Regions from separate parts of the Thermoanaerobacterium thermosaccharolyticum DSM 571 genome, predicted to be linked through region 2. Evidence: riboswitches for the same ligand, from Rfam matches in the RefSeq annotation. Region 2 holds a riboswitch; the other holds the start of a gene.
What was found. A riboswitch is a leader RNA that binds a small molecule or an ion and turns the genes downstream of it on or off. The one in region 2 is predicted to bind FMN.

Region 1: linked by a shared signal. The riboswitch ahead of TTHE_RS10765 (ECF transporter S component) and the one ahead of ribD (bifunctional diaminohydroxyphosphoribosylaminopyrimidine deaminase/5-amino-6-(5-phosphoribosylamino)uracil reductase RibD) in region 2 are both predicted to bind FMN.

What each region holds. Positions count from the first base shown of each region.
Region 1 is NC_014410.1:2,148,240-2,160,995, forward strand. It holds gene TTHE_RS10735 (ABC transporter ATP-binding protein) at 1-532, shown strand, start outside; gene TTHE_RS10740 (D-2-hydroxyacid dehydrogenase) at 542-1,492, opposite strand; gene tsaD (tRNA (adenosine(37)-N6)-threonylcarbamoyltransferase complex transferase subunit TsaD) at 1,647-2,660, opposite strand; gene rimI (ribosomal protein S18-alanine N-acetyltransferase) at 2,672-3,118, opposite strand; gene tsaB (tRNA (adenosine(37)-N6)-threonylcarbamoyltransferase complex dimerization subunit type 1 TsaB) at 3,143-3,826, opposite strand; gene tsaE (tRNA (adenosine(37)-N6)-threonylcarbamoyltransferase complex ATPase subunit type 1 TsaE) at 3,826-4,284, opposite strand; gene TTHE_RS10765 (ECF transporter S component) at 4,408-4,992, opposite strand; FMN riboswitch at 5,054-5,180, opposite strand; gene arcC (carbamate kinase) at 5,245-6,201, opposite strand; gene argF (ornithine carbamoyltransferase) at 6,315-7,256, opposite strand; gene TTHE_RS10780 (amidohydrolase) at 7,295-8,452, opposite strand; gene TTHE_RS10785 (TVP38/TMEM64 family protein) at 8,538-9,227, opposite strand; gene prpE (bis(5'-nucleosyl)-tetraphosphatase PrpE) at 9,264-10,007, opposite strand; gene TTHE_RS10795 (Tex family protein) at 10,044-12,182, opposite strand; one part of gene prfB (peptide chain release factor 2) at 12,265-12,756, opposite strand, start outside.
Region 2 is NC_014410.1:12,913-25,668, forward strand. It holds gene ilvN (acetolactate synthase small subunit) at 1-235, shown strand, start outside; gene ilvC (ketol-acid reductoisomerase) at 237-1,232, shown strand; gene TTHE_RS00075 (2-isopropylmalate synthase) at 1,248-2,441, shown strand; gene leuC (3-isopropylmalate dehydratase large subunit) at 2,432-3,688, shown strand; gene leuD (3-isopropylmalate dehydratase small subunit) at 3,689-4,174, shown strand; gene leuB (3-isopropylmalate dehydrogenase) at 4,175-5,242, shown strand; gene ilvD (dihydroxy-acid dehydratase) at 5,247-6,911, shown strand; gene ilvB (biosynthetic-type acetolactate synthase large subunit) at 6,946-8,601, shown strand; FMN riboswitch at 8,648-8,761, shown strand; gene ribD (bifunctional diaminohydroxyphosphoribosylaminopyrimidine deaminase/5-amino-6-(5-phosphoribosylamino)uracil reductase RibD) at 8,831-9,913, shown strand; gene TTHE_RS00110 (riboflavin synthase) at 9,922-10,542, shown strand; gene TTHE_RS00115 (bifunctional 3,4-dihydroxy-2-butanone-4-phosphate synthase/GTP cyclohydrolase II) at 10,586-11,779, shown strand; gene ribH (6,7-dimethyl-8-ribityllumazine synthase) at 11,800-12,267, shown strand; gene ytvI (sporulation integral membrane protein YtvI) at 12,319-12,756, opposite strand, start outside.

The DNA of each region.
Region 1 (12,756 bases), 650 kb from region 2:
ATTGTTAAAACTTATACTGTCAAAAGCAAATTTTCTCCTGCTGGATGAGCCTACAAATCACCTTGATTTAAAATCTAAAGAGGTACTTGAAAAAGCCTTGTTGGATTTTGGCGGTACGCTTTTGTTTGTATCCCACGACAGATACTTTATAGACAAAATAGCAACAAAAGTATTGGAACTGTCAAGTGATTCTATTAAAGAATATTACGGAAATTACTCATACTATGTGGAAAAGAAAAACGAGAATAATAAATCTGAAGAAGAGCAGGAAAAAAAGACAAAGACGCAAATTAAAAATGAAAAAATCCGGGAAAGGTTAAAACAAAAAGAGGCCAAAAAGCAAAAAGAATACTTATCAAGCATTGAAAATGAAATAATCGAGACTGAAGGTATGATAAAAGAATTGGAAGAAAAAATGTGCGATCCTGATATATATAAAAGTGGAGAAATAATTGATATACAGTCAAAATACAACATGTTAAAGGAAAAATTAGAAAATCTATATGAAGAATGGGAAAAATTAAGCGGGTAGGTACCCGCTTTAATATTGCTTTTCTAAATCAACTCGATTTATAAAGTCTCCGTCACCTAAATAAGCTTTTATGTTATGCTTTATTATCTCAATCCCTCTTTCCATGTAATGAGGCGATATGCCAGCAGTATGTGGCGTTATAATGACATTCTCCATATCCCAAAGAGGACTTTCTTTTGAAAGAGGCTCTTCCTCAAAAACATCCAGTGCAGCTCCCCTTATAGTCTTATTTTTTAATGCATCTATCAAAGAAGATTCATCTACAACTTTTCCTCTGCCAATATTTATAAAAACAGCATCATTTTTCATATTTTTAAAGAAATCTTTGCCCAGCAGATGATATGTTTCATCAGTCAACGGAAGGGCACAAATTACGTAATCAGCTTTTGAAACCGCATAAATCATATTGTCATTTGTATACATCTCGTCTATAAACTGGCTTATATTACCTGACTTTCTGACACCTATTGTCTTCATGCCAAATTCTCTGGCTATTCTGGCTATTTCTTCGCCTATGCTTCCGACACCCAATATACAAACAGACTTGCCATATAATTCTGAAACTCTTACAGACTTGTCCCATTCCCTATTCATTTGCTTTCTAATAAAGTAATTTAATGCCCTTTCAAATAAAAGCATGTATCCTAAAACTTGCTCTGATATCTGATACTTATGAACTCCTTTTGAATTAGTCAATATGATTTTTCGTTCTTTTAATACATCAAACGGCATTGCATCAGCACCGGCGCTTAACAGGTGAATCCACTTAAGATTTTCGGCGTTATGTATAAATTCAGCGTCTGCATCACCATCAAAACAAACTAATACTTCTGTGTCTTTTATATACTTGTAAGCATCTTTTTTATCATCCAAGCAAATCACATTAAACTGTGGCGCAATTTTTTGCATTTCTTCTATATACTTGCTATTTACTTTTGATAAAAAGAGTATGTTTTTCATCATCAACGCTCCTTTTTAATTTCCATTTCATTACATAATATCCAATGTATTTAAGTTAGTCACAGTATCCACAAAGTTATCCACAGTCTTAAAGCACCACTGTCTGATATTTAAAGACAATTTTCCACAATATGCACAGATTTTTCGCCAACAATCAAAAAAGTTTTAAATATGGAATGGCATTTAAGTCTAATCCTGAAACTTTTCCACTAATATAGTCAAAATATCCCGCGCTGGCTATCATGGCACCATTATCTGTACAGTATATTTGCTTTGGGTAGTGAAGCATAAATCCCTCTTCACTGGCTAATCTTGAAAGCTTCTCTCTTAAAAGGCTGTTGGAAGCAACCCCCCCTGCTATCGATATCTTATTTATATTTTTATATTTGGCAGCTTCTATAAGCTTAGAAGTCAATACATCTACAACATTCATCTGAAAACTAGCTGCATAATCTGCAATGTCTATCTGACTGCCTTTCTGTTTCTCTTTGTGCAGTTGATTTATGACTGCCGTCTTTAAGCCACTGAAGCTGAAATCAAAATTGTCTTTTTCCATAAAAGATTTAGGAAAATTATATTTATATGGATCTCCTTTTTTAGATATCTCATCGATCTTAGGCCCTCCCGGGTACCCTAGTCCCAATGCTCTTGCCACTTTGTCAAATGCCTCACCTGCAGCATCATCCACTGTCCTTCCTAAAACTTCATATTTGCCATAATCTTTTACGAAGACAATGTGGCTGTGCCCTCCTGATGCTATCAAACAAATAAATGGCGGTTCAAAATCGCCATCAAGGTAATTAGCTGAAATATGACCTTCAATATGATTTACACCCACAAAAGGAATTCCTTTTCCATATGCTAGTGCCTTTCCGTACGAAAGTCCAACAAGCAATGCCCCCACAAGTCCTGGCCCATATGTTGCTGCAACAACATCTACTTTATCAAGGTTTATAGATGCCTCATCTAGTGCCTCCTTAACCACTTTGCCAATTGCTTCTATGTGATTTCTAGATGCAATCTCCGGAACAACACCGCCAAATTTCTTATGTATATCTATTTGCGAATATATTACATTAGACATGACCGTTTTCCCATTCTTAACTACGCTTGCAGATGTTTCATCACAAGATGTTTCAATTCCTAAAACAATTATATCTTTTTTCATATAATCTCTCCTTACATATCGTACTTCCACATTATTATTGCATCTTCATTGTTGTCCTGATAGTAACCCCTTCTTCTGCCTACAGGTTTAAAGCCGTATTTTTTATAAAGAGATTGAGCAATTAGATTTGATGCCCTCACTTCCAACGTCATAGATGTTATACCTTTTTTCTTTGCCAAATCAATAAGTCCCTCAACAATTGCAGATCCTACCCCTTTTCCTCTGAAATCAGGATGAACGGCAATATTTGTTATATGACCTTCATCTATTACAACCCAGAATCCACCGTATCCAGCTATTTTCTCATCTGCTTCTGCAACTATATAGTGAGCACATTTATTCTTTGTAACTTCCATTGTAAAAGATTCTTTAGACCATGGAACAGAAAAACTTAAGCTTTCAATTTCAATTACATCATCTATATCGCTTTTTGTCATAGGGCGAATTTTAATAACCATATATTATATTAACCCCCAACAATATTAATTTATATTTTCCAAAGCCGCCGGCTTTCTTATATAATATGGCTTAAAATCAATATATGTGCTTAATTCGCCCCTTGCTATTTTTTCTAATGCTATCATCCCAATTGATGATGCCCTCGAGATATTGTTGACAGATGATGCAAAAAACACCTCTTTCGAAGATTCCCTGTTTAAGACATCTTTGTATGGAATTACGCCATCTCCTATGTATATAACATCATCGTTGTATTTATTTACAATGTCTGGCAGTGACTGCACTTCCTTTAATGTTACATCTGATAAAGATGTTAACTCAGCACCGCCTCTATATAAAGATGTATAGACATAACCTCTCAGTGCATCGACTACGGGACATATAATTCCTCTAAATTCCCTTACATTAAATGCAAGGCCATCAAGAGATGAAACTCCTACAATCGGAACATTCAGCGATTGTGCTAAACCTTTAGCAGTGGCAGCACCTATTCTAAGCCCTGTAAAAGATCCGGGACCTTCACATACAGCAATGTGAGTTATTTCTTCTTTTTTTATCTCAGCCATTTTTAAAAGCTCATCAATCATAGGCATCAATATTATAGAATGCCTTAAATGATTTATTGAAAATTCACCTATTACACCAGTCTCATCTACGAGTGCAGCCGTCGCTGTCTTTGACGATGAATCTATTGCAAGTACCTTCATCACTTCATCTCCTTAACTACTTCATCATATTTTTCGCCATTAGAGACAATCTCTATTGTTCTCTCATCGAAAGTATCACCCATATTCATGCGTATAAATATATTTTCTTTTGGGATAAGGGGCTTTATTTTTTCAGGCCATTCAATAACACATACGCCATCTCCATAAAAATATTCCTCATAACCTATATCGTATAATTCCGTATAATCATCTATCCTGTAGACATCAAAATGATACAGTGGAATATCTCCCAAATGCTCATTGACGATCATAAATGTAGGACTTGTCACATAATCGTCAATTCCCATTCCTTTAGCTATCCCTTTCGTTAAGACGGTCTTTCCCACACCTAATTCTCCAGAGATTAATACGATGCTGCCTCTTTTTAGTAAATTTCCTAATTTAAAACCTATCTTTTCAGTCTCAATAGGACTTTTTGTTTTAAATGACATTTTCATTAGTAACACCACCGTGAAATTTATACAATTATTATATACCAAGTATACCATAAAACAAACGCATAGTAAGTTAGTATTTGAGGTAAAAAAAATAACGGATTGGTTTCCGCTATTTTAAATACATTACATTTTAAGCATAGGTGACAATTTCTTGTAAATTAGAAATGTTAAAATAGATATTACAAATCCCTTTAATATGTTGAATGGGAAAATTCCATACGCAATCAATGTTTTTAAATCGATGATATGGCTATTTACTGCCTTTCCCATTCCTACTATGGCGCTTAATGGCCACCCCATTATCTTCTGGTATAACGGCAAAAATACGTAGTAGTTTAAGACCGATCCTGCGATAGCCATTGCAATAGTGCCAATAACCATTGCAATCACTGCTGATTTCTTTGATTTGCTCCTCATGTATATTATACCTACCGTGTAGACGTAAATCGATTCAACCACAAAATTTGCTACTTCTCCAATACCGGCAGACTGGCTTACAGGCAAGTGTATCACATTTTTCACAATCTCAACAAAAATCCCGTAAACAGGGCCTAACGCAAATGATGCTAGTAATGGCGGTATATCGCTAAAATCAAATTTTAAAAAGCTAGGAAATAACGGCAGCTGAAACTCCAGGTACATAAGCACAAATGCTATCGCAGAAAGCAGTCCCACAGTTACAATCACTTTCGTCCTGCTATGCTCCATAAATTACACCTCCATAATCAAAAATCCTGAAGAAATTATCTTCAGGACCACAACAACAAAAATAAATCTTCTTCCATCCAGACTTTACTGTCGGCCTTGGAATCTCACCAAGTCCACCGCATATGCGGGTCGCGGGCTCGCTTACGCTTACCGCCGGTCGGGAATTTCACCCTGCCCTGAAGATATTCTTCACAACTTATTAACTTCTACATAATATAATGTCACAAATATATCAATTTGTCAAGAAACTTTTTAGTCTTTAGCTGTTTTCTCTACGATAACAGTACCTGTCTTTCCACATAAAGCATCATATGCTTTTTCAAGAGATGTTATTATTGCACGCCTTCCATGCTTTGAATTTGCAAACCTTATTGCAGCCTTAACCTTTGGCAACATGCTGCCTGGTGCAAAATGGCCTTCTTCCAAATACCTTTGTGCTTCATCACTTGAAATTACATCCAGTGCTTTTTCATCTGGTTTTTTATAATTGATGTACACTTTTTCCACAGCTGTCAAAATCAAAAGGATATCTGCATCTAAATCCTCTGCAAGCTTCTCAGACGCAAGGTCCTTATCTATGACGGCAGCGACACCTTTCAAACTTCCATTTTCTTTTACAACAGGTATTCCTCCTCCACCTGCTGTTATGACTACAACACCATTATTTTCAAGCAACTTAATTGTACTTAATTCAACTATTTCCTTTGGCTCAGGAGATGCTACAACTCGCCTGTATCCTCTGCCGCTGTCCTCCACCATTTCATATCCTTTATTTTTTATAAGCATCTCTGCTTCTTCCTTTGAATAAAAAGGCCCAATTGGTTTTGTTGGATGCAAAAATGCAGGATCATCTTTATCAACAACTACTTGTGTCACTATTGTCGCAGCATCTTTATCTATGTTTCTCTCCTTAAAAACTTCGCCTAAACACTGCTGTATCATATAGCCTATCATACCTTGGCTTTCCGCACCGCATATGTCAAAAGGCATCGCAGGTATTATGTTAGAGGCCGTCTCATTTTGTATGACTATATTGCCAACCTGTGGGCCATTGCCATGTGTCACAATCACAGAATATCCTTCTTCTATAATATCTGCAATATATGAAGCTGTCTTTCTTATCGCATTTAATTGAGATTCTGCGGTGGGCACCATATCTTTATCTTGCAGTGCATTTCCCCCAAGCGCTATAACTACTTTTCCCTTCATCGTATCCTCCTACTTAAGCAAATAATAACATTTTACATTATATCATTTTATTCAGAATTTGAATAGTAGGTGAAAATTAAGCCAAGGCATGTAAATTTACCTTGGCTTGATTACTATAAAATTGTTGCAATCATGACAGCTTTTATGGTGTGTTTCCTATTTTCTGCCTCATCCCAAACTCTCGATTGCTTTCCTTCTATTACTTCATAAGTTACTTCTTGCCCTTTTACTGCAGGCAAGCAGTGTAAAAATATCGTATCAGATCTTTTTGTCTTTTTCATCATCTCATCATTTACCTGAAATGGTCTTAAAAGCATTTCCCTTTCTTTTTGCTTAGACTCTTCTCCCATAGACGCCCATACATCTGTGTAAACTGCATGTGCACCTTCTAATCCTTCGCCAGGTACATCTGTTATCATAAAGCTCCCGCCATTTTCTTTTGCCATATCTTTGATTTCTTTTATGTATTCTTCTGATGGCCAAAGCTCTTTTGGTGAATTTATCACGTAATCCATACCCATTTTAGCACATCCAACCGCTAGCGTATTTGCCATGTTATTTCTCCCATCGCCTACAAATGCCAGTTTTGTGCCTTTTAAATAACCAAATTCTTCTTCTATCGTCATCAAATCTGCCAAAACTTGCGTAGGATGATATTCGTCAGTAAGCCCATTGTAAACAGGCACACCGGAATATTTTGCAAGTGCTTCTACAGTGCTTTGATTGAATCCTCTAAATTCTATTGCATCAAACATCCTGCCAAGAACTCTTGCAGTATCCTCTATCGATTCTTTTGCTCCGAGCTGTATATCATCTGTCGACAAAAAAACCGGGTGCCCACCTTCCTCGCCAAAAGCCGTCTCAAATGCACATCTAGTTCTGGTGGAGCGCTTTTCAAATATCAATGCAATAGTCTTTCCTAAAAATCTTTGATGAACTATCCCTGCTTTCCTCTCAGCCTTTACCTGTTTTGCTATATCAAGAAGATATCTTATCTCTTGTGGCGTATAATCTTTTAAAGTTAATAAACTTCTGCCTTTTAAATTAAATGCCATTTAATTTCCTCCTATCAACCGATAAAATATATAAATTATTATGCTTCATAGACTAATTGTCCATTTACAAATACATACTTTGTCTTTGTTTTTATCTCAATTGGGCTACCGTCAAATACAGCTATATCTGCATCTTTTCCCTTCTCAATACTTCCTACCCTGTCAGATATGCCTACTATTTTTGCTGGATTTATAGTAATTGCTTTCAGAGCTTCCATCTCATCCATTCCTTCTCTCACTGCAAGACCTGCGCAGATGGGAAGGTAATTTAAAGGAATAACTGGATGATCTGTCATAATAGCCACATCTAACCCGGCTTTTGATAAAATTCCCGGAGTTTTAAAAGTAAGGTTTGAAAGCTCAACTTTTGACCTTTCAGAAAGTGAAGGACCTACAATGACTTTTGCATTCTCCTTCACAAGATAATCCACTATAAGGTGCCCCTCAGTGCAATGGTCCAGCGTTATATCCACATTAAATTCTTTTGCTATCCTTAAAGCAGTGAATATGTCATCTGCTCTATGGGCATGGGCTTTTAATGGTATTTCCCTCTTTAATACTTTAGCCAAGACTTCAAGTCCAAGGTCCCTTGAGGGCCTTTTCTCATCATCGTCAGCGTACTTCTCCATATCCTCTATGTACTCTTGCGCTTTTATGAGCTCTTGCCTCAGCAGTGCGGCTATGCCCATTCTTGTCATAGGCATTTTATGCTGCTCATTGTACACAGATTTTGGATTCTCACCAAAAGCCACTTTAACCGCAATCGGTTCTTTTATGATCATGTCATCAATTCTTTTGCCATATGTCTTTATGGCTGCAAATTGACCTCCAATTACATTGGCACTGCCAGGACCTGTTACAGCCGTCGTTACACCTGCCTCATACGCTTCTTGAAAATATTTGTCCATAGGATTTATCCCATCTATTGCTCGCAATTGAGGAGTTATGGGATCCGTCTCCTCATTTCCATCTGCACCTTCAAAGCCAACAGCATTTTCCCACATTCCGAGATGGCAATGTGCATCTATCATGCCTGGCATCACTGTAAGACCTGAAACATCTATCACCTCAGCATCAAGCGGTGCTATTATTTCTTCTCCCACGTCCAAAATCTTTCCATCGTCTATAAGAACATCTGCTTTATCGTAATTTTTTCCTGCCATCGTCAAGACTTTGCCGCCCTTTAAAAGATACACCGTAAAACCCCCCTGTCTTAAAACTTATCATAATAAAAAAAAGAACCTAAAAGATATTATACTACACTGATAAAAATAGTAAACATCATTCATCAAAGTGATTCATCTTTTTCATTATCTTATCCTTATTAATAATGCCGATGACGAATAAAATCACTGCAATGACTGATATTACCGCTGAAACTATGTAATTTTTATGCTCAATATTTGCACCTATGTACGAGGAAATTACTATGCCAGGAAGTCGCGCTGCTGCCGTTATAAGAAAAAAATTTAAAAATTTCACCGGCGTCAATCCTGCGACGTATGACAAGGCATCCTTAGGGAGGCCTGGCAGTAAAAATACCAAAAAGAGTCCAAGCTCCCCTTTCTTGTTGTTTATTAAATAATCAAATTTTTTTAGCTTCTCGTCTGACAGCATTCCACGTACAAATTCATATCCCAATACCCTTGCTATTGTAAAACACAAAAGAGAACCGATAGTAATTCCAATCAGAGAATACAGCGAGCCCAAAAAAGTCCCGTAAAGGTACCCTCCAGCTATTTGAACAACTTCACCAGGTATTACAAATATTAAAACTTGTAATATCTGTACTGCGATAAAAATCAGAATACCTTTTGTGCCAAAGCCCAAAATCCATTTTTCAAACTTAGCAGGATCTTTTAATAGATAAGTCAACTCATCTCCATATCGAAACAGTACCCAAAAAAACAAAAATACAAATGCTACAATAAATAGGCCATTTATCACAAGCTTCTTTTTATTTCTCTTCACCTAATTTATCCTCCTAAAATCCACATATTACAATATTCAGTCATCTAGATCTCTGAATCTACTTTCATCATAAGGCATAGAAGACTTTACGCTAGATACCTTCATCTCAGGATAGCTTAAAGCTGTAAGAGAGCCTCCAAATACGCATCCTGTATCGATATTGACGGTGTTATTTAAAAATCTTGGCTCCTTTACAGGCGTATGGCCGTAGACAATCAGAGATGGGCCTCTATAGTTTTTCGCCCAATCAAGCCTCACAGGTGTGCCGTCAGGATTTTTTTCACCTGTTATGTCGCCGTACAGAACAAACCGCCTAACATTTTTTCCATAGTGTCCTATGTACTTTTCAGGTATTCCCGCATGTGCTACAATTAACTTTTTATTGTCCAAAATAAGGTACATAGGTGAATCCTCGTACAACTCTTTAAACTGTGAAACAATTCTTTTTCTATGTGAATCGCTTAAAGCATTTAGCTCTTCCACAGTAGTCTCAAGTCCATGTATGATTTTAACATTGTGCCCTAACAAATACCTGTAAAGCTTATTGCAGTGATTACCTGGCGTGTAAAGAGCTTTTCCTGCTTTAACATTTTTATACACCAATTCTATAACACCTATAGAGTCAGGCCCTCTATCTGTAATATCCCCCAGAAATACAAGTTTTCTATCATCTTTATGTACATATATTCCGTCTTTACACGTGTATCCCAAAATATCGATTAATTTTGTCAGTTCTTCATAACAACCGTGAACATCGCCAATAATATCATACGCCGTCAAATTAAAACCTCCATGATATTTAGATCACACCATATATTATTTCATAGAAAGAGATATTCTATTTCTATCTATGTCCACATCAATGACTCTTACCTTTACTATATCACCTACAGAAACGACATCTAAAGGATGTTTGATGTAATTTTGAGACATCTCTGATATGTGAACAAGGCCATCTGTATGAACGCCAATATCTACAAAACATCCAAAGTCAACAACATTTCTAACTGTACCCATTAATTCCATGCCCGGTTTCAGCTGCTCTATCGTCATCACATCTGACATAAGAATAGGCTTTGGAAGCTCTTCTCTAGGATCTCTTCCAGGCTTTTTTAATTCGCTTACGATGTCATTAAGTGTAGGAAGCCCTATGTCGTATTCTTGTGATAGCTTTTCAAGGCCATATTCCTCCAGTTTATATGCAAATTCCCTCAAAGCTTTTGTATCTAATTTATTAATATCATAATCAAATTTTTTGAGAAGATTCTCTAATATCTCATACCTTTCTGGATGAACACCTGTTGAGTCAAATATATTGTCACCGTTTAATATCCTTAAAAACCCTGCACACTGAGTAAAAGTTGCATCGCCAAGTCTCTTTACATTCTTTAATTCGTTTCTATTTCTAAACTGTCCCACTTCATTGCGGTATTCAACGATATTTTTAGCTATAGACGCATTTATGCCTGACACATACTTTAAAAGCGATACTGATGCCGTATTTAAATCGACACCTACGCTGTTCACGCAATCTTCAACAACGCCATTTAAAGCTTCTCCCAACATCTTCTGGTTTACATCGTGCTGATATTGGCCGACTCCAATAGACTTAGGATCGATTTTAACAAGCTCTGCTAATGGATCCTGCAGCCTACGAGCCATAGATATTGCACCTCTTAAACTTACATTGATGTCAGGAAATTCTTCTGTCCCAAGCTCTGATGCAGAATATACTGATGCACCAGCTTCATTTACTATGACATACTTTAAGTCCCTGTCAACTTCCTTAATAAGCTCTGCTATAAAAAGCTCACTTTCTCTGGAGGCTGTTCCATTGCCAAGTGAAATCAAACCGACATTGTACTTTTCTATCAAACCTTTTAATACCGCTTTTGCTCCATCTACGTCATTTTGTGGAGGCGTAGGATATACGGTAGCCGTATCAAGCAATTTTCCAGTCTCGTCTACGACTGCGATTTTACAACCTGTCCTGTAGGCAGGGTCAAACCCCATAACTACATAACCTTTAACAGGTGGCTGCAAAAGAAGGCTTTTCAAGTTCATCTTAAATACTTTTATAGCCTTATCCTCAGCTATTTCAGTGAGTTTATTTCTTATCTCCCTCTCAATAGATGGCTTAATAAGCCTTTTATATGAATCATTTATTGCATTAACATGATAATCTTTAAAAATTGAGTCATTAATAACATTTGACGCAACTATGTTATTTATTATTTTTTCATCATCTACATCTACTTTAACAGAAATATACTCTTCTCTTTCTGCCCTGTTTATAGCCAATATTCTGTGTGGAGGTATTTTCTTTATAGATTCCTTGTAGCTATAATACATCTCATATGGGGATTTTTCATCTTTTAATTTTTCCGTCACAAGAAGTCCATTATTCCATATATAGTCTCTTATGTACTTTCTTATCTCAGCATTGTCTGATATGTCTTCCGCTACTATGTCCATAGCACCTTGATACGCCTCTTCAAGAGTTAAAACACTATCGTTCAAAAACTTCACAGCGTAATCATCCGGGTTTCCTTCTCTTAAGTCACCATCAGCAATTAATTTTGCTAAACCTTCCAATCCTTTTTCTTTTGCAATAGTTGCTCTAGTCCTTCTCTTAGGTCTAAATGGTCTATAAATGTCATCTATTTCCTGCAGTGTTTTACTATTCTCAATCTTTTCTCTAATTTCGTCAGTAAGTTTTCCCTGCTCATCAATCAAGCGTATAGTATCTTCTTTCTTTTCTTCTAAATTTCTTAAATACGTAAGCCTTTCATAGAAGCTTCTCAAAACTTCATCTGATAGGCTTCCTGTTGCTTCTTTTCTGTATCGAGCAATAAATGGTATCGTGTTGCCTTCATCAATAAGCTTAATCGTATTTAAAACCTGAAAATCCTTCAGATTGAATTCCTGCTTTAATGTTAAAGCTATCCTATCCATAAAATCTTCCTTTCATTTATTAAACTTAAAGGCCATCCCAAGCTAAATGAATTTAAAATAAGGGATATCCGTTAGATATCCCTTAAGACACTTTCTGCTTTAGGTATGCATTGATAAATTCGTCAATATCCCCATCCATTACAGCGTTGACATTCCCTACCTCAAAATTTGTTCTGTGGTCTTTTACAAGCGTGTACGGCTGAAATACATACGACCTTATCTGATTTCCCCATCCTGCTTCCTTGTGTTCACCTTTTAAGTCTTCGATTTTTTCCTTTTGCTCTTTTATCATAAGGTCCATCAATTTAGCCTTCAGCATCTTCATAGCAGTCTCCCTGTTTTGCATCTGAGATCTCTCTGACTGACATTGAACGATAATGCCTGTCGGTATATGAGTTATCCTTATGGCTGATTCCGTCTTATTTACGTGCTGACCGCCTGCACCAGAGGACCTGTACGTGTCAATTTTTAGATCTTCAGGTCTAATATCAACTTTTATATCATCGTCTATTTCTGGCAAAACCTCAACTAATGCAAATGATGTATGTCGTCTTCCTGCTGCATCAAAAGGGGA
Region 2 (12,756 bases):
GGAGATAAATTCTAATACACGAGATGACATCATGCATATAGTGGAAACCTTCAGGGGGAAAGTCATTGATATTTCGTTAAATTCAATCATCATTGAAATCACTGGTGATAGTGAAAAAGTAGAGGCATTTATAAAACTTATCAAACAATTTCAAGTCAGAGAACTTACAAGAACAGGTCTTATATCTCTAGAAAGAGGAAATAGAATTTTAAAAGAATATGAGGAGGAATTTTAAAATGGCAAGAATGTATTATGATGAGGATGCGGATTTAAATCTATTGAAAGGCAAGAAAATTGCGATAATTGGCTATGGAAGCCAAGGTCATGCACATGCTTTAAATCTTAAAGATTCAGGGCTTGATGTTGTTGTGGGTCTTTATGAAGGAAGCAAATCTGCTGAAAGAGCTAGAGAGAATGGACTTACAGTATTAAGTGTTGATGACGCGTGTGAAGCAGCAGATGTTATAATGATTTTGATACCTGATGAAAAGCAATCGAAGGTGTACAAAGAAAATATTGAAAAGCACTTAAAACCAGGGAATGCATTGGCATTTGCACATGGCTTTAACATACATTTCCATCAAATAGTGCCGCCAGAATATGTTGATGTGTTTATGGTTGCACCAAAGGGACCTGGGCATTTGGTAAGAAGAGTATTTACTGAGGGAAAAGGCGTACCAGATTTGGTTGCGGTGCATCAAAATTATACTGGAAAAGCTTTCGAACTTGCATTAGCTTATGCCAAAGGTATTGGTGGAACGAGAGCAGGTGTCTTGGAAACTACATTTAAAGAGGAGACAGAAACAGATCTTTTTGGAGAACAGGCGGTTTTGTGTGGCGGCGTTACAGAACTCATGAAAGCTGGATTTGAAACATTGGTAGAAGCGGGATATCAGCCTGAAATAGCGTACTTTGAGTGTATACATGAAATGAAGCTTATAGTGGATTTGATCTATGAAGGCGGATTCGCAAACATGAGGTATTCTATATCTGACACGGCAGAATACGGTGATTATGTGACAGGTAAGAGAATAATCACAAAAGATACTAGAAATGAAATGAAAGAAGTTTTAACTGAGATACAAAATGGAGAATTTGCAAAAAAATGGCTTTTAGAGAACAACGTAGGAAGGCCACAGTTTAATGCAATGAGAGAAAGAGAGGCAAATCAACAACTTGAAAAAGTAGGAAAAGAGCTCCGCGGAATGATGTCATGGCTTAAAAAGAAATAAAGAGGGGGCTTGTATATGGGGGATAGAAAAGTCATTGTATTTGATACAACATTAAGAGATGGTGAGCAAACACCTGGTGTGAACTTTGACAAAGACAGTAAATATAGAATAGCAAAACAGCTTGTTTCACTTGGTGTAGATGTTATAGAAGCTGGTTTTCCTGCTGCATCAAACGGCAACTTCGAAGCTGTAAAGCATATAGCAGAAAATATTGATGATGTAGTTGTGGCAGGATTATCAAGATGTGTAAAAAGTGATATAGATAAAACTTATGAAGCACTGAAAAATGCCAAAAAATCAAGAATACATCTTTTCATAGCAACATCTGATATTCATTTGAAATACAAATTAAAAATATCCAGAGATGAAGCATTAAAAATGGCTGTTGACAGTGTAAAATATGCTTCAGGTAAATTTGACGAGATACAATTTTCTGCAGAAGATGCTTCAAGGACAGATTGGGATTTTCTTGTGAAAATATTTAATGAAGTTGTTGATGCGGGAGCAAAAATAATCAATATACCTGACACTGTAGGCTATGCGGTTCCAAAAGAATTTGAAAAGTTAGTAGAATACGTTAAAAAGCATATACATGATAAAGACAATGTTACAATAAGCGTTCACTGTCACAATGACCTTGGAATGGCTGTTGTGAATTCCCTTTCAGCATTGGAAAACGGTGCTGATCAAGTGGAAGTAACTGTGTGCGGAATAGGTGAGAGAGCAGGAAATGCATCGCTGGAAGAAGTTATTATGGCAATAAATACGCGAAAAGATTATTTCAATTTACTTCACAGTATAAATACAAGAGAAATATTTAGTACCTGCAAACTTGTAAGTGAACTTTCAGGCATCGATCTACAACCTAATAAAGCGATTGTAGGTTCTAATGCATTTAGACACACTGCTGGAATTCACCAGCATGGCGTGATAAACAATAAAGCAACGTATGAAATAATGAGGCCTGAAGATATAGGTATAACTACAGATCATATATCTATGGGGAAGCTATCTGGCAGAAATGCCTTTGAACTGAAATTAAAAAATATGGGATATGAACTTTCACGTGATGAAATGAACTTAGCTTTTAAAAAGTTTAAAGATGTAGCTGATAATAAGAAAATTGTAAATGACAATGAAATAAAAGCGATTGTAGATGATGTTATTTCGAATTCGAAAAGTATCAAGGAGGGAGAGCTTTGGGGTTAACTCTTACACAAAAAATTTTAGCTGATAAAGCAGGCTACGATGTGCATCCTGGCGATTTAATAGAGATAGATGTGGACATGGTTCTTGGAAATGATGTCACATCACCTGTTGCAATAAAGGAATTTTTGAAGATAGGCGTAAAAAATGTATTTGATAAAGAGAAAATTGCACTGGTTCCAGACCATTTTGTTCCTAATAAAGACATAAAATCTGCGGAACAGGTTAATATTGTAAGAAAATTTGCCAGGGAATATGGAATTGTAAACTTCTTTGAAGTTGGAAAGATGGGAATAGAACATGCCCTTTTACCTGAAAAAGGTTTAGTTCTGCCTGGTGATGTCGTCATAGGTGCAGATTCTCATACATGTACCTATGGCGCCATAACTTGTTTTTCAACAGGAATAGGAAGTACAGATATGGCATGTGCGATGGCTACAGGTAAGGCATGGTTTAAAGTTCCTGAAGCTATCAGGTTTAACTTAAAAGGCAAGCTTAATAAATGGGTAAGTGGTAAGGATGTAATACTGTACATCATAGGAATGATAGGCGTTGATGGTGCGCTGTATAAATCTATGGAGTTTACAGGTGATATCTCTTCTTTATCAATTGATGACAGGTTTACAATTGCAAATATGGCAATAGAAGCAGGGGCTAAAAATGGTATTTTCGATTATGACGAAATTACCGAAACATATGTTAAAGGGAGAGCAAATAGAAAATACAAGGTATTTAAAGCCGATAAAGATGCAGATTACGTTGAAAGCTATGATATAGACTTATCAAAAATAAAACCACAAGTAGCATTTCCACATTTACCTGAAAACACAAAGCCAATAGATGAAGTAGGAAATATAAAGATAGATCAAGTTGTGATTGGTTCTTGTACAAATGGACGTATAAGCGATATGGAAGTAACGTATGAAGTTTTAAAAGGTAAAAAGGTTCATCCAGATGTTAGATTGATAATTTTCCCCGCTACACAGGATATATACCTTGAATGTGTAAAGAGAGGATATATAGAAGAATTTATAAAAGCAGGTGCAGCAGTATCTACACCAACATGTGGTCCATGTTTAGGTGGTCACATGGGAATACTTGCAAAAGATGAAAGAGCAATATCCACCACAAATAGAAACTTTGTAGGAAGGATGGGCCATACTGAAAGTGAAGTGTACTTAGCAAGCCCTGCAGTAGCTGCTGCATCAGCCATAAAGGGATGTATAGCAAGTCCTGAGGAGGTGGTATAAATGGAAGGAAAAGCAATAAAGTATGGAGACAATGTTGATACAGACGTAATAATACCTGCTAGATTTTTAAATACATCGGATCCAAAAGAACTTGCTTCTCACTGCATGGAAGATATCGATAAAGATTTTAAAAGCAAGGTTAAGCCGGGGGATATAATGATTGCAGGATACAATTTTGGATGCGGCTCATCTAGAGAGCATGCTCCAATAGCAATAAAAGAATCAGGCATATCATGCGTCATTGCAAAGTCTTTTGCAAGGATTTTCTACAGAAATGCCATAAATATAGGTTTGCCTATCTTGGAATGTCCTGATGCGGCATCTGCCATAGAAGATGGTGACATGGTATCGGTTGACTTAGAGACAGGTATTATAAAAGATATAACTAAGGGCATTGAGTTTAAATCGCAGCCGTTTCCGGAGTTTATAAAGAAAATCATTGAATGTGGTGGACTCATCAACTATGTTAAGGAAAAGGTGGTATAAATGTACAAAATAGCTGTATTGCCTGGTGATGGAATAGGAAAAGAAGTTATAGAGGAAGCATTAAAAGTATTGGATTCAGTTTCAGAAAAGTATGGGATAGAGTTCGATATAAAAAAGTATTTGTTTGGCGGGTGTGCAATTGATGAGTATGGTACTCCATATCCTAAAGAGACGGAAGAAGCGTGTCTTGAAAGCGATGCTATTCTACTAGGTGCTGTTGGTGGTCCGAAATGGGATGATTTAGATGGAGACAAAAGGCCGGAGGCAGGGCTTCTTGCATTAAGAAAAAGCCTAGATGTGTACGCAAATTTAAGGCCTGCCATCCTTTTTAGCTCCTTGAAAAGTGCATCGCCACTTAAAGATGAGCTTTTAAAGGATGGTTTAGATGTGCTTGTTGTTAGAGAACTGACAGGTGGTATATATTTCGGTGAAAGAGGAACGGAAAAGATAGATTATGGTTATAAAGCGTATGATACAGAAGCTTATACCACAAAAGAAATAGAAAGAATAGCTCATATTGCTTTTAAAGCTGCTAGAAATAGAAAGAAGAAAGTTACATCTGTTGATAAAGCGAACATATTGGATTCATCAAGACTATGGAGAAAAGTTGTCAATGAAGTTAGCAAGGAATACCCAGATGTAGAATTAAACCATCAGTATATTGACAATTGCTCGATGCAGCTTATAAAAGATCCGTCCCAATTTGACGTAATATTGACATCCAATTTGTTTGGCGACATTTTATCAGATGAAGCATCACAGCTTACAGGATCTATAGGAATGCTGCCATCTGCAAGTTTGAGAGGAGATAAAGTCGGATTATATGAGCCTGTTCACGGTTCAGCGCCAGACATTGCAGGTACTAAAAAGGCCAATCCATTGGCGACTATATTATCAGTTGCAATGATGCTGGAATATTCATTTGATAGGCTTGACGCCGCAAATGATATAAGAAAGGCTGTAAATGAGCTGTTAGAAGATGGATATAGAACACCTGATTTAGGAAGTGGCATTATTTTAAATACTGAAGAGATGGGAGACATGGTTGTTAAGTATTTAAAGAGGTGATTTTATGTTAAGCAATAGTGTAAAGAAAGGAGTCGAAAAAGCACCACACAGATCATTGTTGTATGCTTTGGGGCTTACAGATGAAGAAATAAATAGACCCATAATAGGCATTGCAAATTCAAAAAATGAGATAATTCCAGGTCACATAAATCTTGACAAAATAGCTGATGCTGTGAAAGCTGGCGTAAGGCTTGCCGGTGGGACACCGATAGAATTTTCAACAATAGGTGTCTGCGACGGCATAGCTATGAACCATAAAGGAATGAAATATTCTCTGGCGTCGAGAGAATTAATAGCGGATAGCGTTGAAACAATGGCAATGGCTCACGGGTTTGACGGACTTGTATTGATACCAAACTGCGATAAGATCGTTCCAGGCATGCTTATGGCTGCTGCAAGGCTAAACATACCAACGGTAGTTATAAGTGGAGGTCCGATGCTTGCTGGGAGTTACGAAGGGGAAACATGCGACTTAAGCTCTATGTTTGAAGCTGTAGGAGCTTTAAAAGCAGGGAAAATTAATGAAGATGAGCTTAAGGCGATGGAGATGTCAGCTTGTCCTACGTGTGGCTCATGCTCTGGCATGTTTACTGCAAATACCATGAACTGCTTGACAGAAGCACTGGGACTTGGACTTCCAGGCAATGGAACAATACCTGCTGTTTATTCAGAGAGAATAAGACTTGCAAAACAAGCGGGAATGAAGATTGTAGAGCTTGTAGAAAAAGATATAAAGGCTAGAGATATATTAATAGAGGATGCATTTATAAACGCGTTTTGTTTAGACATGGCTTTAGGGGGCTCTACAAACACCGTGCTTCATCTTAAGGCAATTGCACATGAGGCTGGATTTGATATTCCACTTAAAAAGATAAATGAGATTAACCAGAAAGTGCCAAATCTTTGCAAATTAAGCCCTGCAGGAAGGTACCACATCGAAGATCTATACCATGCTGGAGGTATACAGGCAGTGTTGAGAGAATTATCTAAATTAGATGTCTTAAATACAGATTGTATAACTGTAACTTGTAAGACATTAGGAGAGAACTTTAAAGATGCAAAGATAAAGAACTACGATGTTATACACACTGTTGATAATCCATACAGCGAAACAGGAGGACTTGCGATTTTATATGGCAATATTGCAAAAGACGGTTCTGTAGTAAAAGCATCTGCCGTATCTCCTGAAATGCTTCGCCATTCAGGACCTGCTAGGGTATTTAATTCAGAGGATGAGGCTATAAAAGCGATTTACGATGGTAAAATACAAAAAGGCGATGTGGTTGTAATTAGATATGAAGGACCTAAAGGTGGACCAGGGATGAGGGAAATGCTGAGCCCGACATCGGCGCTTGCTGGTATGGGGCTTGATAAAGACGTGGCCCTTATAACAGATGGCAGATTTTCTGGTGCAACAAGAGGAGCTTGCATCGGTCATGTGTCACCTGAGGCTATGGATGGTGGAGAAATAGCTCTAATAAACGATGGAGATATCATAGATATAGACATACCTGGAAGAAAGCTAAATTTAAGAGTAAGCGATGAAGAGATGGAAAGCAGGAGGAAAAACTTTAGAAAGCCTGAACCACATATTAAGACAGGATATATGGCAAGATACGCAAAATTGGTCACATCTGCAAATACTGGTGCGGTTTTAAAGGATGTATAGTTGTAAATAATTGTTGGGAAAGGAGGCGTGATACATGATATTGAAAGGATCGCAGGTTATAATAGAAGTTTTAAAAGAACAGGATGTAGATACTATATTTGGCATACCCGGTGGTTCTGTTATACCACTTTATGATGCTTTGTATGATTCTGATTTAAAGCATATTCTTGCAACACATGAGCAGATGGCTGCTCATATGGCAGATGGATATGCAAGAGTAACGGGAAAAGTTGGTGTATGTATAGCTACATCTGGACCAGGTGCTACCAATTTAGTAACAGGCATTGCAAATGCATATATGGATTCTGTGCCTATTGTTGCAATAACAGGTCAAGTAGCCACAAACTTGATAGGTAAAGATTCTTTTCAGGAAGTCGATATTGCCGGGATTACTATGCCTGTAACAAAGCATAATTTCATAGTAAAATCACCTGATAAATTAGCTGATACTTTAAGAGAAGCATTTTTTATAGCAAAGGAAGGAAGGCCTGGACCTGTACTGGTAGATATACCAAAAGATATTCAGACATCAAATGTAAATTTTATTAAGCGGAAAGATTTTTACATTGAAGTTAAGAAGCATCCTGTAAATGAATCGGATTTGACAAAGGCTACGGAATTAATAAATTCAAGCAAAAAGCCTGTGATATTTGCAGGTGGCGGAGTTATATGGGGTGAGGCGTCCAAGAGCTTATATGATTTTGCAAAAGAAAATATGATTCCTGTAGCGACTTCTCTTATGGGATTAGGATGTTTCCCAGAAGATGATGAATTGTCACTAGGACTTATAGGAATGCATGGAAGCAGATATGCCAATACAGCCATTTATAAGTCTGACTTAGTAATTGCCATAGGTACTAGGTTCAGCGATAGAGTTGCCGGTAAAGCAGGTGGGCTGGCACCTTATGCAAAGGTCATCCATATCGATATAGATCCTGCAGAAATTGGTAAAAATATAGATGTAGATGTTCCAATTATTGGGGAAATTAACGAGGTTCTTAAACTTTTAAATAACATGATAAAAGAAAAAGAACACAATGAATGGATTCATGAGCTTTTATCTATAAAAGAAAAAACATCGTTTAAGTATAAAGACGATGGAAAATTAAAGCCTCAGTGGATAATCGAAAAAGTGCAGGAAATGGGGAAAGACGACCTTATCATGGCAACGGAGGTAGGGCAAAATCAAATGTGGACTGCCCAATATTTTAAATTTAAAGAGCCTAGGACATTTGTGACATCTGGTGGTCTTGGCACAATGGGATTTGGACTTCCAGCTTCAATAGGGGCACAGGTAGGGAGAAATGATAAGCGTGTTGTAAATATAGCTGGAGATGGAAGCATAAGGATGAACATCCATGCTTTTGAAACAATGGCTATATACAATATACCTGTTATAACTATTATTCTCAATAATCAGACATTAGGAATGGTAAGACAATGGCAGAATCTCCTTTTCAATAAAAGATATTCTCAGACGGATTTAAATCCAAACCTTGATTTTTCAAAAGTAGCAGAAGCGTTTGGGGTCTTTAGCAAAAGGATTTACACAAAAGAAAAGTTTGAAGAATCATTTAAAGAGGCATTATCTAATAATAAGCCATGCGTGTTGGAATGCATGATAGACAAAGATGAGATGGTTCTTCCTTTTATTCCTGCTGGAGGAACTATTGAAGAAATGATAGACTAGTATTTTTATTAAGAGTATGATATAATATAAAAAATTGAATAAATTTAAAAACCTTCAGGGATTGGTGAAATTCCATACCGGCGGTAAAGCCCGCGAGCCTTATGGCAGATCTGGTTAGATTCCAGAGCCGACAGTAAAGTCTGGATGAAAGAAGGTAAATAGGCAATTTTGTCGAAATGCCCTGAAGTATTACATACTTCAGGGCTAAGTTTATTTTTGGGGTGTTTTTATGGAGAAATACATGAAAAGGGCATTACAGCTTGCAAAATTAGGCTTAGGGCACACAAATCCAAATCCTTTAGTAGGTGCAGTAATTGTTAAAAATGGCAGGATAATAGGTGAAGGGTACCATGAATACTATGGAGGACCACATGCAGAAATAAATGCACTAAAAAGTGTTAAAGAAGATGTAATAGGAGCTCAGCTTTATGTCACATTAGAACCGTGCTGTCATTATGGAAAAACTCCGCCTTGTGTAGATGCTATTGTAAAATCAGGTATAAAAGATGTTTTTATTGCTATGGAGGATCCAAATAAACTTGTTTCAGGAAAGGGAATAAAACATCTTAAAGAAGCAGGCTTAAATGTGTATACAGGTTTATTAAAAGAGGAGGCAGAGAAAATAAATGAAATATTTATAAAGTACATTACGACTAAAAAGCCGTATGTAATATTAAAGTCTGCCATGACGATTGATGGAAAGATTGCAACTTATACAGGCGATTCTAAATGGATAACAAATGAAAAATCGAGAGAACATGTCCATATAATGAGAGGCTGTGTTATGGCAATAATGGTAGGTGTCAACACAGTTATAAAAGATAATCCATATCTTACGGCGAGAATAGATGGATTTAAGAATCCTTTAAGGGTGGTTGTTGATAGCCGTGGCAGGATTCCTCTAGAAGCAAATGTTGTAATTGACAAATCTGCCAAGACAATAGTAGCAACAACGGATATGATGCCCTATAAAAAAGTAAAAGCATTAAGGGATTTAGGAGTAGATGTATTTGTGCTTGACAAGTTAAACGGTGAAGTAGATTTAAAAAAATTGATGGATATGTTAGGAGAGAGAGGGATAGACAGTGTAATCATAGAAGGTGGAGGAACACTAAATTATTCTGCTTTAAAAGAAGGAATAGTAGACAAAGTGATGTTCTATATAGCTCCAAAAATAATAGGTGGAAGCAATTCTTTGACGCCTGTAGAAGGAAAAGGCATTGATTTGATTAAAGATGCCATAATGATTGAAAAATTAGACGTAAAAAGATTTGATGATGACATACTTATAGAAGGTTATATTAAAAAGTAGGTGTTACTATGTTTACAGGAATAATAGAAGAGATTGGCAAAGTTAAGATGATACAACGTGGAGATATTACAAAAATAGCAATTGAATGTGATAAGGTGTTAAATGGCACAAGAATTGGGGATAGTATAGCTGTAAATGGAGTATGTTTGACGGTTACAAATGTAGGAAAAAATCTATTTACAGCGGATCTGATGAGGGAAACACTAAAATCCAGCAATTTAGGAAACTTGAAAATAGGAAGTATGGTCAATTTAGAAAGAGCTTTAAGCATATCTGGCAGGTTAAATGGCCATATTGTGACAGGACACGTAGATACTGTCGGTACAATAGTTAATAAAAATCGAATTATGAATTCAAATGTATTTAAAATTAAAATCGATGAAAGATATTCAAAATACGTTGTAAGCAAGGGAAGCATCGCTGTCGACGGAATAAGTTTGACAGTCGTGGAGGCGTTAGCTTCATATTTTACGGTTTCTGTCATACCGCATACGGAGTTAAATACAACACTAAACTTTAAGAGAATCGGAGATAGTGTCAATATAGAAGTAGACATACTATCGAAGTATGCTGAAAAACTGTTGTTAAAAAAAGGAATGAAGGAGCTTGTATTAGAAAATGGCTTTTGATTATTTAACATATTTTTATTAAATTTTAAGGAGATGTGTATAAATGCTTGATACGATAGAAAGTGCAATAGAAGACATCAAAAATGGTAAAATGGTCATTGTAGTCGATGACGAAGACAGGGAAAATGAAGGGGATTTAGTGATGGCAGCAGAAAAAGTTAGAGGCGAAGATATAAATTTTATGATAAAGTATGGACGTGGATTAGTATGTGTTCCCATGAGTGATAAAAGGCTTAAAGAATTAAATATAGGTAAGATGGTATCTGAAAATACAGATAATAGAGAAACTGCCTTTACTGTATCTGTAGATCACAAAAGTTGTAAGACTGGTATTTCGGCGTACGAAAGGGCATTTACAATAAAAATGCTTCTAGATGATAATTCTAGGCCGGATGATTTTACAAAACCAGGACATGTATTTCCTCTGAAAGCAAAAGAAGGAGGTGTTTTGGTAAGGGCAGGACACACAGAAGCAGCGTATGATTTGTCGAGACTTGCTGACTTTAAAGGTGCTGGCGTAATCTGTGAAATCATAAAAGATGACGGCAGGATGGCTAGACTTCCAGAGCTTGTGGAGTTTTCAAAGAGGTTTAACCTAAAGATAATATCTATAGCCGATCTAATTGAATACAGAAGGAAGAAAGAAAAACTAATAAGGAGAGTAGCTGAAGCCCATCTTCCTACAAAATACGGCGATTTCAATATAATAGGGTATGAAGAAATTTTGACCGGTAAAGAACATGTGGCGTTAGTAAGAGGAGAATTGACAGAGGAGCCTACGCTTGTTAGAGTTCATTCAGAATGCTTAACAGGTGATATAATGGGTTCTTTAAGATGTGATTGTGGTGATCAGCTTCATGCAGCAATGGAGAGAATAGGAAAAGAAGGAGGTGTCCTTTTATACTTAAGACAAGAAGGCAGAGGAATCGGACTTTTAAACAAGATTAAAGCATATCACTTACAGGACGCAGGCCTTGATACGGTTGATGCTAATCTTAGATTAGGTTTTCCTGCTGATATGAGAGAATACGGAATAGGAGCTCAGATTTTAAAAGATTTAGGACTTAGAAGGCTTAGGATAATGACCAACAACCCTAAAAAATTAGCTGGTTTATCTGGCTATGGGCTTGAAATAGTGGAGAGAGTCCCGATAGAAGTATCTTTAAACAAGCACAATGAAAAATATCTTAAAACAAAAAAAGAAAAGTTTGGCCATATATTTCATACATTTCAATAATTAGTAAAGGGGAGATTATTTTGAGGACATATGAAGGAAAACTTATAGGTGATGGCTTAAAGTTAGGCATCGTAGTAAGCAGGTTTAATGAATTCATAACAAGTAAACTTCTAGATGGTGCTTTGGATGCTTTAAGGAGGCATGGTGTAGATGATGACAGCATTGAAATTGCTTGGGCACCAGGTGCCTTTGAGATTCCTCTTATTTCAAAGAGAATGGTCATGTCTAAAAAATATGATGCGGTGATTGCACTTGGTGCTGTTATAAGAGGTGATACACCCCATTTTGATTATGTAGCTAATGAAGTTTCGAAAGGAATTGCAAAGTTATCCCTTGATTTTGATATACCTGTAATATTTGGAGTTCTTACAACAGATACTGTAGAACAGGCAATCATGAGATCTGGAACAAAATCAGGCAACAAGGGATTTGACGCTGCTGTAACAGCTTTGGAAATGGTTAATTTGATAAAAGAAATAGATGGCTAATAAAAATAAACGTTCATCTTAAAGCACTAATGCTTAAAAGATGAACGTCTTTCATTTCCAAGAAGGTATTATTCCTGATTTTTGGAAGGTTTTAAATACAACCACAAAAACTGGTCCCATAATGAGGCCGAATCCTCCGAAAAGTTTTGCACCAATGAACATAGACAAAAGCGTTACAAGAGGATGAAGACCTATGCTTTGTCCAACGATTTTAGGCTCTATCATCTGCCTTACAACTGTCACAATGCCGTATAGTATTAGTAAATAAATACCTATTAAGTAATTTTTAGTAAATATATTGTATACAGCCCATGGAACTAGTACCGATCCTGAACCCAACACAGGCAGTATATCTATGAAGCTTACTAGAAGGCCTAACAAAAACGCATAATCAAATCCTATTATTGTAAGACCTATTGATACCTCCATAAAAGTGATAAACATTATGGTTATTTCTGCTCGTATAAATCCAATTAGCGTTTGGAAAAG